3 regions of the Leptothermofonsia sp. ETS-13 genome follow, and region 3 is predicted to be linked to each of the others. Evidence: predicted binding sites of a transcription regulator. Region 3 holds the regulator's gene; each other region holds the start of a gene.
The links. The regulator HrcA, encoded in region 3, represses chaperone genes, less so after heat shock. The targets are predictions, from matches to a motif close to ANTTAGCACTCNNNANTNNNGAGTGCTAANT.
Positions count from the first base shown of each region.

Region 1 (4,535 bases), 1.8 Mb from region 3:
AGTTGAATTTTCACACGTGTGAATGGGAAATTTAACTGTGCGATCTCAATCAGGAACAAAAACCTAAAGCCTCGCCACAATTCCATGCAAAGACATGCCCAGCTATGATCTCAGAAACTTGATTAAAGTTTCTGCAAATACAAAAAGCACAGTTCTCCTGGAAGTTTGGTATAAGCCTTGCTTATCACCGAAACAAAATCAATATTCTAGGAATTTTGTTTGGGGTGAAAGAGTAGTTTACGCTACTTTTTTACCAGCAAACCGGGAGAAACAAAAGCACTGTCTGGATAAGTCTGAGGTAGATTTCCCTAACTGGTGACGAGAAGGGCAGGATTGCTCTGCAAACCTCCTAAGACGATTCCAGGAGACAAGACACACTTAAAGCAATGTTGTCCTCTTGCATTCAGTCTAAAACGGATTCCTCACTAAAAGATTGCACTTTTATGCAATCTTTGTCGGGTTTTCGCTGGCTAATTTGCTAGTTTTATATTGACAGTACTTAAAATCTAAAAAGCTTATCAAATAAAGCTTATAAGCTCTCTGACAGTAGTATTCCAGCAATATCATTTTCCTCTGTAGAGATGTTTCATGAAACTGCAAATGATTCATGACAGATTTAAAACTCAACCAACTCTTCGACAAATCAGAATTATTGAGTCGAAAGATTAAGTAGGTAGTCATCATTAATTGGTAAAAGGGGGAGTGGTGTGCCCCTCCACCCCCAAAACTATCCTTAATAATTTAATTGCGCCTAATGCACGGTAGTCTTAAAGATGTAAGGATGGATAAGACAACACTACCTCCAATAGTTTATGTCGATTGCTCTCCCCCGTGTCCTGCTTGTCAATCAACTTACACGGTCAAAAATGGTAGAATTCACAATGGCAAGCAGAACTTTAAGTGCCCCGAGTGTGGCAGACAGTTTGTTGAAGTCCCTCAAAACAAACGCATTGCTCAGGGAACCAAAATCTTGATTGACAAACTGTTATTGGAGAAGCTCCCTTGAGCTGGAATAGCAAGAGTAGCAGGTGTTTGAGAGCCTTGGCTGCAAAGTTATGTCAATGCCAAATATGAAGCAGTGCCTCCGCAGGTCGAGGTGTCGGTAAAAAAAGGACGTTTGACGATCCAGTGTGACGAGATGTAGTCATTTGTGGGCAACCAGGGGAACAACCTGTGGATTTGGCTAGCCTTAGATGTGGTAACCCGAGAACTTGTTGGAGTGTATGTTGGTGCCCGTAGCTGCCAGGGGGCAAAAGGATTGTGGTCTGCCTTACCCGTTGTGTATCGACAGTGGGCCGCCTCCTATAGCGATTTCTGGTCAGTTTACGATGAGGTATTCCCTAGTAAGCGGCATCATAGTGTCGGCAAAGAGAGTGGCAAAACCAGCTACATCGAACGGTTTAACTGCACCTTACGGCAACAGGTTTCGAGATTGCTTCGCAAGACCCTGTCATTTTCCAGAAACCTGGAGAATCAAATCGGGGCGATCATCTGGTACTTCGTTCACCACTCCAACTCTTCCTTACTTGTTTAGGACTACCACAGAGCCACATCTGACTTCAGGGTATAGTTGCCTCTTGCTCTTGAGCCACCCAACGCGATCGCTACAATCCCCCTTAACTGCCTGCAAGCGATCGACAACATGGTGAATGAACTGAGGCAACTACTGATTCATAGTGCTCTGTCCCATCGCTGCTCCTAAACAACAATCGGGCAAACTGAGGAAACGAAACTCACTATTCCAGTTCACCCACAACAGATTACCAATCTGGAACCGATTATACCTGCTTCAGCCCAAGTAGCGATGACAACGTAAGCAGGCAAATTTCCATTCGAGGAGCCTGTCTGCTTAAGCTTCTGGTTAGGCTGCCTGTTCAGTACCCCTCACCCCTCACCTATTTAGCAGTCCAACAAGTTGAGTGCTAAATTTAGATGTGGAGAACTAAGCGAGAAACTATGGCAAAGATCGTTGTATTCGATGATGAATCCCGTCAGGCGCTAGAACGCGGCGTGAATGCTCTGGCGGATGCTGTTCGTGTGACCCTGGGTCCCAAAGGACGTAACGTTCTATTGGAGAAGAAATATGGTGCGCCCCAGATTGTGAACGATGGCATCACCATCGCCAAAGAAATTGAACTGGAAGACCCGTTGGAAAATACGGGTGCTTCCCTCATTCGTGAAGTGGCATCCAAGACCAAAGACCTGGCCGGGGATGGCACCACCACGGCAACCGTCCTTGCCCAGGCGATGATTCGGGAAGGGATGAAGAATGTGGCAGCAGGAAACAATCCGGTTGCTTTGCGGCGAGGTATCGAGAAGGCGATCGCCAAACTGGTGGATGAGATCAAAGTAGTTGCTAAGCCCATCGAAGGGAATGCGATCGCCCAGGTCGCCACCGTTTCCTCTGGCAACGACGAAGAAGTGGGGGCCATGATCGCCGAAGCAATGGGCAAAGTCGGTAGAGATGGCGTGATTACCGTGGAAGAGTCCAAATCCCTCAGTACCGAGATGGAAGTGGTCGAGGGGATGCAATTTGACCGGGGCTACATTTCTCCCTACTTCGTCACCGATCCGGAGCGAATGATTGCAGAATTTGAAAATACTCTTATTCTCCTTACAGACAAAAAGATTAGCTCCATTCAGGAATTCATCCCAGCTCTGGAGAAAATTGCTCGCTCGGGTCAACCCCTGCTAGTGATTGCCGAAGACATCGAAGGGGAAGCACTAGCAACCCTGGTGGTTAATCGTCTGCGGGGAGTGCTGAATGCGATCGCCGTTAAAGCCCCCGGTTTTGGAGAACGCCGTAAAGCCATGCTGCAAGATATTGCGGTTCTCACTGGCGGTCAGGTGATTTCAGAAGATATTGGGCTCAGCCTGGATACTGTTTCGCTGGAAATGCTGGGTCGGGCACGCAAAGTTACTATCACCAAAGACACCACCACAATCGTATCTGAGGTTGAAAATAGAGCAGATATTGATAAGCGCGTTGAGCAGTTGCGGAAGGAGTTGGAACGCAGTGACTCCGAGTACGACAAAGAAAAACTGCAAGAACGGATCGCTAAACTGGCAGGTGGTGTAGCGGTAATTAAAGTGGGAGCTGCTACCGAAACCGAACTTAAAGACCGCAAGTTTCGGATTGAAGATGCCCTCAATGCCACAAAAGCCGCAGTCGAAGAAGGGATTGTTCCCGGTGGTGGTACAACCCTGATTCACCTGGCTCCCAAACTGGCTGAGTTCAAGAAAACGCTGAACGCTGAAGAGCAGATTGGGGCCGATATTGTACTGAAAGCTCTGGAAGCTCCACTGAAACAGATTGCGGATAATGCAGGTGTCGAAGGTTCCGTTGTGGTTGAAAAAGTCCGCAGTACCGAATTCAACGTAGGCTACAACGCCCAGACCGATAAGTTCGAGGATCTGATTGCCGCAGGAATTATCGACCCTGCCAAAGTTGTGCGATCAGCGCTTCAAGATGCTGGTTCCATCGCTGGCATGGTGTTGACCACCGAAGCTCTGGTAGTGGAAAAGCCTGAGAAGAAACCTGCTGGTGGTACTCCCGATATGGGTGGTATGGGTGGTATGGGCGGCATGGGTATGATGTGATGAAGCGGTACATCAGTAAATTCCGCAATATCAATCAGACCAACAGACCTACCCTTGAATGTACTCGCGATCGCGCCCTCGATGGGTTTTATAGCTGTCACCAGGTTACTTAGGACGTTGATTTTAAGGGAGTGTAGAGGCTTTGCCCCCAGCCAGCAGGGGTGGAACACCCCCTGCACCCCATCCTAAGCCTGGTGGTTACAGCTATAGTTTGTGAACAAGAGTTTGTGAACAAAGGGGAGCTAAGCCCCAAGCAGGGGTGGAACCCCTGTACCCCGTTCAAATTTTGGCATTGCTGAATTTGGGTATGAAATAGGTGTTGTATGCTCGAAACTTCGTTTCGATCCATACTGCTTTTCAGCAACGCCCAAATTTCAAGAAGAATCGCTATATAAAAATTAGGGAATCAGAAGGCAGAAGTCAGATTGATTCTGACTCCCGATCCAGATAACATGCCACTGAGATTAGCCCTGGAAGCGACAGATTGATAATCAACAGACGAATTAAGTGCCCTGCGGTGATAATTTCGACGTTGTGATTCAGGGTTAGGGCAATCCAGATCATTTCTGGAGAACCTCCTGGAGCCGCAATTAGCAAGCAGGTGAGCCAGTCCCATGAGGTCAATAATCGGGCTCCTGCGGCTGCTAGAAAGGTGACTCCAAACATAAGGGAAACCGGGATTACAGCATTCGTAACAGTAGACCCTTTGAGTTTGGGGTTGATTCCCCAATATTCACCAATGGTGATGCCTAATAGAACTTGACCCACAATATTAAACAAAGGTGGCAACCGAAAGTCAAAGGAGGCGAGGGGAGGAAATAGGAACGGCAGAATATCAAACACGAGTCCGATCGCGATCGCACAAAAAAATCCAGCCACTGGAATCTTCAGTTTTCCTGCCAGGTAGACGGCCAGTGAAGTCACTGCCAGTACCA
Region 1 is NZ_CP120836.1:72,340-76,874, forward strand. Features, by position in the region: partial or broken gene P4D80_RS00360 (IS1 family transposase) at 782-1,534, shown strand; gene P4D80_RS00365 (hypothetical protein) at 1,571-1,702, shown strand; gene groL (chaperonin GroEL) at 1,957-3,600, shown strand; gene P4D80_RS00375 (AbrB family transcriptional regulator) at 4,021-4,535, opposite strand, start outside.
Region 1: groL (chaperonin GroEL) is a predicted target of HrcA. The motif match lies at 1,898-1,928, and genes of this name have one in related genera.

Region 2 (4,535 bases), 1.4 Mb from region 3:
ATGCGTTCCCAGTCCTGGTCGCTCAGGTCACTGTCGTAAAAGGGTTGGCTCATATTCTCAAGGAGTGCTAGCGAGATGATTTAGGTATCGCTATTCCATCAAGAAGAGAATCCGTTGATCCTCTGTCCATTCCCGTTCTAGCTAGATGATTTAGGTATTGCTCATTCCATCTCCTGGGAACCATTCTCTTTACATCTATTTACAAACAGCTTCTCAAGGGTGAGGTGGGGGCAGCTAGGGGTAGACCCCCTGCACCCTGTCCTAAGCCTGGTGGCTATAGGTACGGGATCGCTATAGATCTCAGTGGATTTTAGATCTCAGTGGATTTTGCTCAAAATACAAGGAGCGATCGCTCCGTGAGAGAAGCGATCGCTCCTATTCCTTCAGGTTTTGAGCAGAGACAGTAGAACCTGGTTCCTGGCCCCTAATCTCTAACCTCTTAATTAGTAATCAAAGTCACCGCCCATGCCAGCACCAGCACCAGCAGGAGCATTATCCTTCGGCTCAGGCTTGTCAACCACGATGCACTCGGTGGTTAACACCATACCGGCAATAGAAGCGGCGTTTTGCAGAGCGGAACGAGTCACCTTAGCAGGGTCAACAATACCGGCCTCGAACATGTCAACAAACTCATTCGTTGCCGCATTGTAACCAACGTTGAAGGACTTCTCCTTAACGCGCTCAGCGATCACCGCGCCATTCTGACCGGCATTTTCAGCAATCCGCTTCAGCGGAGCCGACAAAGCACGGGCAACAATGGTTGCACCAATCAACTCTTCGCCATTCAGATGGCTGCTTGCCCAGGACTCCAGGTCAGGAGCCAGGTGAGCCAGAGTCGTACCACCACCGGGAACGATACCCTCTTCAACCGCAGCCTTGGTTGCGTTGATGGCATCTTCCAGGCGCAGCTTGCGGTCCTTCATTTCAGTTTCGGTTGCTGCACCGACTTTGATTACAGCAACACCACCCGCCAGTTTGGCCAGACGCTCTTGCAGCTTCTCTTTGTCGTAGGAAGAATCAGTTTCTTCCATCTGACGGCGGATTTGCTCGCAACGAGCTTTAACAGCGGCTTCGTTGCCTTCTGCCACAATGGTGGTGCTGTCTTTGGTAATGGTGACCCGGCGAGCCTTACCCATCATGTCGAGTTTGGCATTGTCCAGCTTCAGACCGGCATCTTCGGTAATCACCTGACCACCTGTCAGGACGGCAATGTCTTCCAGCATGGCCTTACGGCGATCGCCAAAGCCAGGAGCTTTCACAGCCGCTACGTTCAGCACACCGCGCAAACGGTTGACCACCAGGGTAGCCAGAGCTTCCTTCTCAATGTCTTCAGCAATAATAAGCAGTGGGCGACCCGCACGAGCCACTTGCTCCAGCACAGGCACCAAGTCTTGCACCAGAGTAATCTTTTTGTCGGTGATCAGCAGGAAAGGCTCATCCAGCACTGCTTCCATGCGCTCGGTGTCGGTAGCGAAGTAAGGAGAGATATAACCCTTGTCGAAGCGCATCCCTTCAGTGATTTCCAGTTCGGTTGTCATTGACTTGCCTTCTTCTAGGGAGATGACGCCCTCCTTGCCAACCTTATCCATCGCGTTGGCAATCATTTGACCCACTTCGTCATCGTTACCAGCAGAGATGGCACCCACCTGCGCGATCGCCTTGGAATCTTCAACCGGGCGAGCGTGTTCAGCAATTTTGTCTACTAGGAAATTGGTGGCTTTGTCGATACCGCGCTTGAGCGCGATCGCATTTGCCCCGGCTGCAACGTTCCGGAGACCTTCCTTCACCATTGCGTGAGCCAAAACGGTTGCTGTCGTGGTACCATCCCCTGCGGCATCGTTGGTTTTAGAGGCTGCCTGCCGAATAAGGGATACACCCGTGTTCTCAACGTGATCTTCCAACTCAATTTCTTTGGCAATCGTCACCCCATCGTTGATGATCTGGGGAGCACCAAACTTTTTCTCCAAAACGACATTGCGCCCCTTAGGACCAAGGGTAACGGCGACAGCCTCAGTCAGAATATCCATACCACGCTCTAAGGCGCGACGAGCATTTTCGTTGTAAATGATGCGCTTAGCCATAGTTCTCCAGTAGTCTTGAGTGTTGAGTTAAGAGTTTTGAGTGAAAAAACGCAAATCGTGGGAGCAAGTCCTAAGTTTCGAGTTATCAATCGTTTTAGATAGCTCAAAACTCAGAGCTTAAAACTCAGAACTTCTATGAGACGACTGCCAGAATGTCCTTTTCAGACAACAGAACATACTCCTCAGTGCCGAGTTTGATGTCAGTGCCTGCGTACTTTGAGTAGAGAACCTTATCGCCAAGTTTGACTTCCATTTCCTGGCGGTTTCCCTTCTCATCACGCTTACCAGGACCCACAGCAACTACTTCGCCAACCTGAGGCTTCTCTTTTGCCGTATCAGGTAACAGGATTCCACCAGCAGTCTTCTCCTCAGAAGCACTCACCTTAACAAACACACGATCACCCAGAGGTTTAACAGTAGAAACACTCAGAGTTACGGCTGCCATAAATAATTCTCCAAACTAGCAGGTTAGGTGAACAGTCTGGATCGAGTTAGCACTCTCGACCTCTGAGTGCTAATTTAGCCATAGCCCGGTCATGATTGCAACTTTTTCAGTTGTACGGGTTCCCGAACTACCTGTGGGCTTGAAACCCTGATTCCCTCGCCCCCCTTTCCAGGATTGTCACAAAAAAATTGACAAACCCAGTCAACCAGCTCATACCCTTGAATGCCCCTATGAACTCTCCTCTCCCAAAAATGGCCTGAGCAACCCTCTTCATTGTGGCTTCATTCCATTAATCAGCCGCCATTTATGAAGGTTTAGTGATTGCGATTAAGGACAACAATTCTCCGGGTACCCTTAAATGCGATCTACTACCCGCTTCATTTTATTTAGGGTGCTGATGATGAAAACTTATGTTGAATGCAGAACCGCCTTTATCAGAATCATCACCAGGATTAGAACGAACGATAGGCGTAGCCTCAGCTTCCAAGCTTCTTCTACCTCTACGACCCCCTACCCCCTCAAGCCATTTCCATCCAAACCCACTACAGCAGGATTCACCCTCCTGGAATTGACCACCATCCTGGTTGTTTTTGGCATCCTAATGTCGATTATGGCTCCCGGTTGGAATGCTTTGTTAAGAAGACTAACCCTCAGCCATGCTCAGGATGTGGTTTATCAGGCTATTCGAGATGCTCAGGGTACGGCCCAGCGATTAAATGTTCCCTATCAGGCAAGCTTTCGAGAATTCAACGGTATTGTCCAGTGGTCAATCCATCCTGCCAGTGTCAATGCTGCCACTGCCCACTGGAAAGATCTCGACCCCAATATCCAAATAGACTCGGAAACCACCTTACAACTTGCCGGTGGTATCCGCAGAATTCAATTTAAAGAAAACGGGAACGTCAATGGTCAGCTCGGCAGGCTCACACTTTCAAGCAAAAGCGGCGGTGGAAGCAAACGTTGTGTCATGATATCTACCCTCCTTGGAGCTATTCGCAAAGGGGAGGAGCGACCCAGACCCGATAGTAGCGGTAGAACCTGTTATTGAGCAGTTATGCCCTTTTCTGCTGCGGCTGTCTTTTGGCGATCTAGCTTCAAGATCAACGTTCCTAATGGAGGTAGGCAAAGATCTAGAGAGTAAGGACGATTATGGTAAGCCCAGTCATCTGTCCACTTACCTCCCAGATTGCCCATGTTGCTGCCCCAGTATTCGCGGGAATCACTGTTCAGCAATTCGGTATAAAAACCTCTTTCAGGTACACCGACCCGGTAATGGGAATGGGGTTGGGGGGTAAAGTTGCAGACAACCACAATAAACTCGTTTGAATCCTTTGCCCTGCGAATAAAAGAAACCACGCTGTGACGGTTGTCACTACAATCAATCCATTCAAATCCTTCTTGCCCAAAATCCTGCGTGTAAAGTGCAGGTTCACTCCGATAAAGCCGATTCAGGGCTGCCAGAAAGTTCTTAAGCTTTTGATGGGGTTCATATTGTAACAAGTGCCACTCTAGGTCACCCCAAACATTCCACTCGCTCCATTGCCCAAACTCCATGCTCATGAATAAAGTTTTCTTACCAGGGTGGGTGTACATGTAGGCGTAGAGGCAACGCAGGTTCGCAAACTTCTGCCACTCATCACCTGGCATCTTGCCAATCATGGCACTCTTGCCATGGACCACTTCATCATGGGAGAGCGCCAGCATAAAATTTTCGCTGTGGTTATACCAAATACTGAAGGTAACATTATTCTGGTGGAACTGGCGGAACCAGGGGTCCATATGGAAGTAGTCGAGTATGTCATGCATCCAACCCATGTTCCACTTTAGGTTAAAGCCCAGACCACCCACATATGTAGGCCAGGAAACCATCGGCCATGACGTTGATTCTTCGGCGATCGACAAAATCCCTGGAAAATAGCTGAAGATGACATGGTTCATCTGCCGCAAAAATTCTGCAGCCTCAATATTCTCTCTACCACCATATTGATTCGGTAACCACTCGCCCTCCT
Region 2 is NZ_CP120836.1:5,235,409-5,239,943, forward strand. Features, by position in the region: gene P4D80_RS23815 (transposase) at 1-53, opposite strand, end outside; gene groL (chaperonin GroEL) at 444-2,081, opposite strand; gene groES (co-chaperone GroES) at 2,215-2,526, opposite strand; gene P4D80_RS23830 (pilus assembly FimT family protein) at 2,924-3,574, shown strand; gene glgB (1,4-alpha-glucan branching enzyme) at 3,568-4,535, opposite strand, start outside.
Region 2: groES (co-chaperone GroES) is a predicted target of HrcA. The motif match lies at 2,571-2,601, and genes of this name have one in related genera.

Region 3 (4,535 bases):
CGATCGCCCAACCTTTCGCTTAATCAATCGGATTTTAAATTAATCACAATAAATTGGTAACAACTGTCCTTTCCCATGTCTGCACAATTCTTTAGCCAACCAATTGCCACAGTTACGGTCGAAGAGCTGGCCCGCCTTCTGACGGAAACACCAACCAAGGTACAGTTTATCGATGTGCGGGAGCCTCGTGAATTGGAGCTTGCTAGTCTACCAGGGTTTCAAAACCTGCCTTTGAGTCAGTACGCAGAATGGTCTGGGAATATCCTCACCTGCCTGGAGCCGGAGAAACCTACAGTAGTGATGTGTCATCACGGAATGCGATCGGCTCAAATGTGTCAATGGTTAATGAGCCAGGGCTTTACTCAGGTACGAAACGTTGCTGGAGGCATTGATGCCTATTCGGTTCTGGTAGACCCCTCAGTACCTCGCTATTAGTACTCTGTGGCTTAAGTTTGGCAACCAATTTGAGGGGAAGAGGGAGCGAAAGCAGACCTGGCTTCCTTCAACGTGACTTTTCAATCAAGGTTGCGCCAGAGTAGACTCAGGATATACAGCCTCTCATTGGCTTAATGGGGCTTAGTGGACTGACCGCTATTGCCCAGACGACTTCAGATATAGCAATCCTGTCTGGATTGTGAGAGGACTTTTCCACCAGGGAAAGCTTTTCACAGTTCTCCTTTTTCACAAAAAATTCAGGATTGCGATGGATAATCTTTAACTGTATTGGCTACTGATCAATACTGGAACTGAAGGGAAAATAAAGTATCTGTTATCTTTATTCACACAACTCAATATCATACGAGTTATCCTGGTGTGCCAGTGAAAGAGTAGCGTAAGCCATCCTTTCATCCCAACCCAAATCCCTGGAATATCAATTTTTATTTAGTGATGAGTTTTTATCACTAAACTCTCAAGAGAAGCACCATACTCTACGCCTAATTCATCTGGGCACTGTTTATTCATATATCTATTTAGTATCCCTTAGTTTTTTGCCAATGTCGCACCCGGTCCATCTCACTAGTCGTCAGCAGCAGGTTCTTTGGGCAACCGTCCGCCACTACATTGCAACCGCAGAACCGGTTGGCTCAGAAGCGTTGGTCAAGGAATATAACCTGAGTGTCAGTTCAGCAACCATTCGTAATGCTATGTCAGTGTTGGAAAAGAGTGGATTGTTGTTTCAACCCCATACGTCTGCTGGGCGTGTTCCTTCCGACTCTGGCTACCGAATTTATGTGGATCAGTTGCTTACGCCTGCTAATGAACTGACCTCTCAAGTTGAGCAATTGCTAGCCGATCGCCTCAACCGCGAAGACTGGAGTTTAGAAGCACTCCTGCGGGGCGCAGCTCAGATTCTGGCAACGGTTAGTGGCTACATCACGCTAATTACTCTGCCCCTAACTAACACGACTTACCTTCGACACGTTCAACTTGTCCCTGTCGATCCTGGGCGAGTCATGCTGATCTTTGTGACCGATTCCTATGAAACCCAGTCTGCCCTGATGGACTTGCCTAAACCTGAAGGCAGCCCTGACCCTGACACTGAGCTTTTGGAGCGGGAACTTCAGATTCTTTCCAATTTTTTGAATGACCAGTTGCGAGGAAGGGCGATCGCCGAACTAACCACCCTTGACTGGACCGAACTGGATCGCGAATTTGAGCGCTATGCCGACTTTTTAAGGGCAGTGCGGGCAGAGGTGGCCCGTCGCTCCCAATCCTCCGCACCGACCCAGATCATGGTCAGCGGTTTAGCAGAAGTTTTGCGTCAGCCCGAATTTTCTGAATTGCATCAGATTCAAACTATTGTTCACCTGCTGGAAGAAGAGCAAGACCAGTTACTGCCTCTTATCTTTGAGCAGCCAGAACCTCGAAATCCTGGAAAACGGCTGACCATCCGGATTGGTTCTGAAAATCCTCTAGAACCGATTCGAACCTGCACGCTGATCTCGTCCACCTACCAGCGGGGAACAACGCCAGTGGGCAGTGTGGGCATGCTGGGTCCCACCCGTATGGTGTACGAAAATGCGATCGCCCTGGTTGAAGCCGCTGCTGATTATCTCTCCGATACGCTCAGCAACTAGTGGACGATGGCATCAGTCCAGTAACTATTGGGTTGGGGAATGGGGAGTCGGAGGGAACCAGAATGGTATCCGTATTCCCGCCAAGCTGTACTAGTTTTGCAAACACTAAATTTTGCAACATGGGGGTTTGGGGGTTTCACCCCCAGCCAGGGGTGAAACCCCCAAACCCCGTCCTCAGCCTGGTGGCTATAGCTATAATTCTTGAGTCTTAACGAGGCGGCTAGCACCGCTCATCATTCCCTTGCCAGGTTCACCTGACCTGGTTACGGTCTTAACCTGGAATGGATAGGATTAGCGGGTGGGTTCTGGAAACAGAATTTTGTGTCTACAGATGTCACCTGTTCTGTTTCTACAGATGGTCAATCAGGTCTAAAGCGTGCCCCAATTAGCAAAATGAGTTTAGATTAGCGATGGGTAAATTTTTTAACCCGCCGTCATTTTTCAATGGCAGCCGCGTCAGCGCTGGTTTGCCAGTTGATAGCCAAGCTCTTCCTATCTCGACTGGTTCCCAAGGTTTCTGCTATGGTTATCCATCCAAAACTTCTGACTGATCCCTTTCTGCAACTTCCCACTAAAAATTCGGTTCGGGTTGTTTGGTTTACTGAGTTTGCCGGTATTCAACATACCGTTCACTACGGGGAGGGACTGGGGCAAAAGGCTGGGGCAAAAACCACCTTACTCAGCCGCACCCATGAAGATGCAGATTCCTACCTGGAAACACCTGCCACTCAGCTAACTCGCCGTTTGATCTGGCGGCATGAGGCAGAAGTAACCGGGCTACTTCCTGGAACTCCCATTCCCTATCAAGTAAGCAGCACCCGCGAAGATGGAGAAGCAGTTCACAGCGAAATATTTACCCTATCTGCCAGTCCTGCGCCCGGTCAACCGCTCAAGATTTTACTCACATCCGACCACCAACTGAAGCCAATGGTGGCTGCTAACTATCAAAAGGTGGTTGAGACGGTTGGGAAAGTGGATGCCGTGTTGTTTGCTGGAGATCTGATTAACGTCCCCGATCGCGCCTCCGAATGGTTTGATGCCAGTACAGGCAATGCGTTCTTTCCAGTTCTTCAAGGACGGGCACACTACGAGATGGAAAGGAACGGTGTCAAAACCACCTATGTAGGGGGGGCGTTGATTCAGTCGGCACCTCTATTTGCAGCAATTGGTAATCACGAAGTGATGGGACGGTTTTCCACCGAATCTAGCCTCCATTTCCAATTTAATGATGCTGTTCCTCGTACAAAAGCCAAAGAGCGGTATGACCAGGATGCCAGAGTGATTAATCCCACCAATGATCCTGCAATACAGGACAGTTGGTTGAAAAATCATTCCTTCAACACAGACACCTACGAAGAAATCTTCAGCTTTCCAGAGAACTCTCCCGGTGGCAAGAAGTATTATGCCATTACCTTTGGCGATGTCCGGTTAATTGTCCTCTATATCACCAACATCTGGCGCACCTATAACCTTACAGCAAATGAAAAAGGACGGTATCACGAACAGCAGGCAGATCTGAATATCCCTGATAAGTGGGGCTACGGACAGCACATCTTTGAACCGATCGCGGAGGGTAGCCCGCAGTACAACTGGTTGAAACAGGAGCTAAACCATCCTGAGTTTCAGCAGGCCAAATATCGAGTGGTCATGTTTCACCACCCGCCCCACACGTTGGGAGATAACATTGTTCCCGCCTATACCGACCCGGTGCAGGTGATTGAGCGCGATATAGACGGTACGATTAGGGCTATTCGTTATGAGTACCCGAAACAGGCAGATTACATTATTCGAGACGTTGTGCCGTTGTTAGAAGCCGCTGGAACTCACCTTGTCTTCTTTGGACATTCCCACCTCTGGAACCGCTTTGTCAGCCCCAGCGGTACTCATTACCTGGAGTCATCCAATGTCGGGAATTCCTATGGGGCTTATGTGGGTGATCGCAAACGCCCCATCCCCTTAAATTACAAGGAAGAATACGTCGCCACCGGCGATCCTAATGGTCTGGAACCCGTTGTACCAACCATTGCTCCCCTCCGAGATACCAGCGGTCAACCGATGCCCTATATTGCCAGTAACGACATCACCGTATTCAGCATCTTCGACACCGGCAGCGGCACCATCAGCAGCTATCGGTTTGATACTCAGGAGCCAGAATCAGCCGTTGTCAGGTTTGATGAGTTTCGGGTGAGGAGGGAAAACGTTCTCGATGAAAGGCGGAAATAAGTATCAACCCTTGTTGGAGTACTTGAGACGGTGCGATCGCCCCCAGGTTGTGCTAACGTTTGCAGAAATCGAAACAATTCTTGGGGAATGCTTGCCAGATTCCGCGCGCAGCAAACGGGGTTGGTGGAGTAATCGCAAAAAAGGTGGGCTGCAGGCATCTGCCTGGTTAGATGCCGACTACACTGTCAAGGCATTAGATCTGGCGACAGAGCAGGTGACATTTAGCAAACCACC
Region 3 is NZ_CP120836.1:3,804,529-3,809,063, forward strand. Features, by position in the region: gene P4D80_RS17315 (rhodanese-like domain-containing protein) at 76-435, shown strand; gene hrcA (heat-inducible transcriptional repressor HrcA) at 996-2,078, shown strand; gene P4D80_RS17325 (metallophosphoesterase family protein) at 2,523-4,301, shown strand; gene P4D80_RS17330 (helix-turn-helix transcriptional regulator) at 4,285-4,535, shown strand, end outside.